One region of the Anoxybacillus sp. CHMUD genome, then DNA from elsewhere that is predicted to be linked to it. Evidence: a T-box and tRNA genes for the amino acid it is inferred to sense, from the RefSeq annotation. Region 1 holds a T-box; the other holds one or more tRNA genes.
The links. A T-box is a leader RNA that pairs with one kind of tRNA and senses whether it is charged. The one in region 1 lies ahead of ETB99_RS09000 (glycine--tRNA ligase), so its partner is inferred to be a tRNA-Gly.
Positions count from the first base shown of each region.

Region 2: it has a tRNA-Gly gene. The T-box ahead of ETB99_RS09000 (glycine--tRNA ligase) is inferred to sense a tRNA for this amino acid. The anticodon was not compared.

Region 1 is NZ_SDLG01000011.1:864-4,289, forward strand. Features, by position in the region: gene ETB99_RS08995 (uracil-DNA glycosylase) at 1-431, opposite strand, end outside; gene ETB99_RS09000 (glycine--tRNA ligase) at 489-1,871, opposite strand; T-box leader at 1,931-2,108, opposite strand; gene ahpF (alkyl hydroperoxide reductase subunit F) at 2,172-3,426, opposite strand, start outside.
Region 2 is NZ_SDLG01000003.1:204,366-207,791, forward strand. Features, by position in the region: gene queG (tRNA epoxyqueuosine(34) reductase QueG) at 1-894, opposite strand, end outside; gene ETB99_RS03495 (B3/B4 domain-containing protein) at 956-1,618, shown strand; tRNA gene ETB99_RS03500 (tRNA-Gly) at 1,700-1,773, opposite strand; gene ETB99_RS03505 (transglutaminase-like domain-containing protein) at 2,919-3,426, opposite strand, start outside.

The sequences.
Region 1 (3,426 bases):
GTGAAATGTTCCCATCCTTTTCCTTTGTGCGAGTTTGCTTCCCCTTGCCGTACCGTTAATACCGTATTTAACAATAATACCCCTTGCTTCGCCCATTTTAACAAATAGCCATTGTTCGGTATGTAACAGCCGAGATCATCGTGTAATTCTTTAAAGATGTTTAATAACGACGGAGGTAAAGGGACGCCCGGTTTAACAGAAAAACTTAATCCGTGCGCTTGATTCGGTCCATGATACGGATCTTGGCCTAAAATAACGACTTTCACATCGGCATATGGCGTGTAATGAAGAGCGTTGAAAATATCGTGCATATCGGGATAAATCGTTTTCGTGCGATATTCTTCTTTTAAAAACTGACGCAACTTCAAATAATACGGCTTTTGAAATTCCTCTTCTAATAGAGGCGCCCAATCATTTTTCAATATGCTCATCGTTTCACTCCTTCCTAACATAAAGGCTACCCTAACGATAGGATAGCCTGTTTTTGCTTAAAACTGAATTTTTTCTTCTAAAAAGTCTTTTAATTGTGCGATTGGAATGCGTGTTTGTTCCATCGTGTCGCGATCACGCACAGTTACCATTTGATCTTGTTCTGAGTCGAAATCATACGTAATACAGAACGGTGTTCCGATTTCATCTTGACGGCGATATCGTTTTCCGATCGAACCAGACTCGTCGTAATCGACCATGAAGTGCTGGGAAAGCTGTTCAAAAATAGCACGTGCACCTTCTGATAACTTTTTCGACAACGGCAATACGGCGGCCTTGTACGGCGCTAATGCTGGGTGAAGATGCATAACGGTGCGCGTCGTGCCATCTGCAAGTTGTTCTTCTTCATATGCATCAATCATAAAGGCAAGCGTCACGCGGTCTGCACCGAGTGAAGGTTCAATGCAGTACGGAATGAAACGCTCATTCGTCTCTTGATCGAGGTAATGGAAATCTTCTCCTGAATATTCCATATGACGGCGCAAATCGTAATCGGTGCGCGATGCAACGCCCCATAGCTCGCCCCAACCGAACGGGAACTTATATTCAATATCTGTTGTCGCGTTGCTGTAGTGAGATAGTTCATCTTCAGAATGATCGCGCAAACGAATGTTTTCACGCTTCATGCCAAGCGATAAAAGCCACTGTTCGCAATATTGTTTCCAATAATCAAACCATTGCAATTCCTCGCCCGGCTTGCAGAAAAATTCAAGCTCCATTTGCTCAAATTCGCGCGTACGGAATGTGAAGTTTCCTGGTGTAATTTCGTTCCGAAAACTTTTTCCGATTTGCGCAATACCAAACGGCAATTTTTTGCGCATCGTCCGCTGCACGTTTTTAAAGTTTACAAAAATGCCTTGTGCCGTTTCAGGACGAAGATAAATTTCGTTCGCGCTCGATTCCGTCACACCTTGGAACGTTTTAAACATTAAGTTAAATTGGCGAATGTTCGTAAAGTCGCGACTGCCGCAATCCGGACAAGCGATGTCGTGCTCTTGAATGAGCTGCTCCATTTTTTCAAATGGTAGCCCATCGACAACCATTTCAATGCCTTTCGCTTCAAGGGCGCTTTCAATAAGTTTGTCTGCCCGGTGACGCGCTTTACATTGTTTACAGTCAATCATCGGATCGTTGAAATTCCCTAAATGACCTGACGCTTCCCACGTGCGCGGATTCATTAAAATCGCTGCATCTAATCCGACATTGTACGGCGATTGTTGGACAAACTTTTTCCACCATGCGCGCTTAATATTGTTTTTTAATTCTGTCCCTAACGGACCGTAATCCCACGTATTCGCTAACCCGCCGTAAATTTCTGAGCCAGGAAAAACAAAACCGCGATGTTTCGCATGTGCCACAATTTGATCCATCGTTACCGACATATTTCATCCTCCTCTTATGAAGTGTAAACAAAAAAACGCTCTCGTCCTTAGGCCTTTCGCCTAGGGACGAGAGCGTAACTCCCGCGGTTCCACCCTAGTTGATGCGTAACGCATCCACTTTTTGCGTGAAGCAACTCCAGACTGCCGTTTCGCTAAGCGTCTTTGCTAGGCTTCCACCGCCCCTAGCTCGCTATAAAAGAACGATCTTAGCTACTATCCATCTTTCATCGTTGCACCTGTATTTCGTTTGGCTAATATTGTATCAAACGACAATACGAGCGTCAAGGGAGTGGAGAATGGTTAATTTCGAATTAAGTAGTCAAACGCACCTAAAGAAGCTGTTGCGCCTGAGCCCATGGAAATGATAATCTGTTTATATGCGCTATCTGTACAATCGCCAGCAGCGAAGACGCCAGGAACGTTTGTTGCACCGCGTTTATCGACGATAATTTCACCGAAGCGATTGCGCTCTACCGTTCCTTCTAACCATTCTGTATTCGGTACAAGCCCGATTTGCACGAATACACCTTGAAGTTCAATATGGTGCTCTTCGCCTGTTGCGCGATCAATATATGTGAGACCGTTTACTTTGTCTGTACCTGTAATTTCTTTCGTTTGCGCATTTTTAATGACTGTTACGTTCGGTAAGCTGTACAAACGATCTTGCAACACAGCATCCGCTTTTAATTCTGGCGCAAACTCAAGAACGGTCACATGCTTAGCAATTCCCGCCAAGTCAATTGCCGCTTCGACCCCAGAGTTACCACCGCCAATGACCGCGACATGCTTTCCTTCGAACAACGGACCGTCGCAATGCGGGCAGTAAGCAACCCCTTTATTTTTGAACTCCGCTTCGCCAGGGACGCCGAGATTGCGCCAACGCGCACCTGTCGCGATAATGACCGCTTTACTTCTTAAAACGGCGCCGTTTTCAAGTTCAACTTCAATGAGGTCTTTCTTTTCCAACCGTTTCGCACGCTGCAAGTTCATAATGTCAACATTGTAATGTTTCACATGTTCTTCAAGGCTTGCCGCGAGCTTTGGACCTTCTGTATATTTGACGCTAATAAAGTTTTCAATGCCTAGCGTATCTAAAATTTGACCACCGAAGCGCTCCGCAACGATTCCTGTACGAATACCTTTACGCGCTGCATAAATCGCCGCTGTCGCACCAGCAGGTCCCCCACCGATGACAAGCACATCAAATGGGTCTTTTTCTGCAAAAGTAGAAGCATCCGGCGTGCTTCCTAACTTCGCAAGAATTTCTTCAAGCGACATGCGTCCGCTTGCGAACGGTTCGCCATTTAAAAAGACAGTTGGCACCGCCATGACGTCTTTTTGTTCGACTTCTTCTTTAAACGCTGCCCCATCAATCATCGTATGAGAAACATTCGGATTTAGTACGCTCATGACGTTTAATGCTTGAACGACGTCCGGACAGTTATGGCACGTTAAGCTGACGTATGTTTCAAAACGGTACGTTCCTTGTAAACCTTTAATTTGATCAATGACCGCTTGATCGACTTTTGGTGGTCTTCCACTCACTTGAAGCAAC
Region 2 (3,426 bases), on a different contig from region 1:
TTTTTTTCCACGCCATGCTCCAGATAGATGTCCAAACGTTTCTTTAAACTGGCGATTCGTCATATGAAGAATTGGTTTTAATAAAGGTTTCACCACTTCTGGATCCGGCTCCATCTCTGGATGTAGATGAAAGTCTTTTCCTTTATTTTTCGGACAAACAAGCTGGCACGTATCACATCCATACAATCGGTTTCCTAGTTTATCGCGAAACTCATCAGGAATAAACGTTTTCGTTTGCGTTAAAAAAGCGATACATCGTTTCGCATTCAACTGTCCCCCTTGCACAAGTGCGCCTGTCGGACAAGCATCAATGCAGCGCGTGCACGTCCCGCATTGATCCTCAATTGGCGCATCCGGAGGAAACGGGATATTTGTAATCATTTCTCCTAAATATACGTACGATCCAAACTCTGGCGTAATAATTGAGCAGTTTTTCCCACTCCACCCGATACCTGCACGCTCGGCTACCGCCCGATCCGATAACTCCCCGGTATCGACCATCGATTTTACTTTTGCATCTGGTACACGGGTGAGAATAAATTGCTCTAGCTTTTGCAGCCGCTCGCGTAAAATGATGTGATAATCTTGTCCCCAAGATGCGCGACAAAAAATGCCTCGACGTTCTTTTTTTGTACTTCGTGGAGCGTTTTTCAATTTTGATGGGTAGGCAAGGGCGATCGCAATAATAGAACGTGCTTCTGGAAGCAATAAAGACGGATTCGTCCGCTTTTCAATGTCAGGCTCTTCAAATCCCGATTCATACCCGAGTTGTTGTTGTTGACGCAATCGCTCTTTTAGTTCAAAAAACGGATCCGCATGAGCAAAACCAATTTTATCAATACCGATCGTTCGGCTATACTGAATGATTTCTTCTTTTAGCGCTTCAACGTCCATCCCTGAATCCCTCCTTTCTTCGTTGTTTATGTTACAATGTAAAGAAAAAGGAGTGAACGATATGTTAACCATTTGTGACACAATAAAACAGCGCATATCCCATTTTAAAATCGGTGTCCTTACATACGATCAAATCGTCGTCGGTCCGTCCCCCAACATGTTGAAAGGGAAACTTCGACAATTTCAAGAGTTGCTATATTTTGATATGGAACAAACTCCGTTAGCTGAATGGCCAGAAGTAAAAGAATGGCGGTCTGTATTTAAACAAATTGGCACAGATCCGAGCCGATATCGTCCTTCATCGGAAAGTTTGCTTCGTCGCGTACAGAAGCAAAGTTTTATTCCATCCATTCACTCGGCGGCCGATGTGAATAACTTTTTTTCCTTATATTATAAACTACCGATCGGCATTTATGATCGAGATCATCTAACAGGAGATATAGCCGTCACGATCGGTACACAAGCAGATGAATATATCGGCATCAATGATCGGACGACAAATTTTGATCGAAAACTCGTCACAAAAGACGCTCAAGGCCCGTTCGGCAGTCCAATCGTTGATTCGAAACGAACAATGGTTACAGAGCAAACAACAAATGCAATTCAAATCGTATATTTTCTGCCCTCATTTACAGAAACGCAATGTGAACAAATATTGCAAGCGATGAAAGAGATGTTTATTCAAATCCATGGGGGTACAGCTCATACACAACTCATCATATAACAAATACGGGGCGAAGCGAAATAAAAAAACGCAATGCCCCGTTCATCTTCGAAACGAAACACTGCGTTGTCCCCGTATGTATGGAGCGGGTGATGGGAATCGAACCCACGACATCAGCTTGGAAGGCTGAGGTTTTACCACTAAACTACACCCGCGCATTTAAATCGACTATGTCTATCATCATTCAGCACGCCCTGTCATGCCTCTTCCTCTACTCGCATACTCAATGAAGATGGATGCGTCGAGGCAACTCGCCGCTTTCTCGACGATGCATCGCTCGTGGCTGAGGTTTTACCACTAAACTACATCCGCGCATGCAGAAAAAGTAGAAATTTGTCGAATAAAATATAAAAATAAAAAACAGGTGTCCCTGTCTCGCAATTACGTTTTACATTATATCGACTCCTCCTAGGCAAGTCAATACCTTGTTCACAACTTTTTTGAAGCATGCAGTTGAAAATGAGGAAGAGCAAGATAAGCAAAAATAATCGAGGGGAAACGAATAAGAGGAAATAAAAAAGGATTCCTGCGATTAACAGGAATCCCTCTAGTGCCGATGGTGGGAGTCGAACCCACACGGGGGCTGCCCCACACGATTTTGAGTCGATTATGAAATCGTGCATTCCTCTCAATTAAAACAAACCCATATATAACAAGGGGTACTTTCATTTTCTCATTTTTAGTTGATTATTACCGAATACGACTCGAACCTTCGTGCTGTTTGCAGATATTATATAAATTATCTCATTTTTGGTCAATACTTTTTTCTTGCTTTTTTTCTGCATTATTAAGATTCGTAAATTTTTCTGCACTGAGGTAGTTAACTAAAAATGAGATTCGATTTTGGAGCACAAAAATCTCAAATAACACCATAAAACAATAATCATTTCATTGACCATTTAGTATAAGATTGAAAACACACTAAGCAAAGACGCTTGGATAATTTTTTAAAAACCAAACGTTTTCTTTTTGTCACTCAACTATTGCCAACCGTTCGTAAAATTAATGGAATGTTCAACTATGTTACATAACCTTATTAAAATACTGGAAAGAGAAATTTTCAGTATAGACCCCCATGTCGTGCTTACGGCACCAGCAAATGATGAAAATACTAATTTTCGGGATAGTTAAATAAGAAAAGAATAAAAAGTTTTCGAAAGATAAATTTTACCTATCACGTTTTTTAAATCTTCGGCTTTGTTAAATTTCAGTGTTGATTTTTATACCACAGAAAAAGACCGAAGTAAATCGGTCCTTTTTGTATGCCTTGTTCAACTATCGCCACCTTTATCTTAAACAACTATAAATATTCTGGCAAATGATTTTTATACATTTCTAATGCATCTGTATGTTCTTCTAAAACAGCAATTGTTTTTAGATGTGGCTTCGCATAAATTATTGGATAATCTCTTTCATCAAATTCTTTTTGAGGAGTAAAAGCTAACTTTTCTTCGTCAATTGAAAATTGAGCATCAATTCCCTTTTTATTACCACGAGCATCTAATCGAATCCATTTATTAAGTGTTTTCAGAAAAATTGCATTTAGAGCATGAATACAATAACCTTTTTCTGGCGTATCAAACAACATCAATCGTTGATAACAAAAACCAGTTGGTATCCCCTGCGAACGTAGTAGTGCAGCTAATAAATTTGATTTTGCATAACAAATTCCTTCTTTATAGTAAAGAACCTCAGAAGCTTTACATGTAACTCTTGTGCTTTGTATATCCCACGAATGAGAAATCTCATCTCTTACAAATTCAAATGCTATTTTAGCCTTTTCCATTTCTGACTGTCCTTCATGAAAC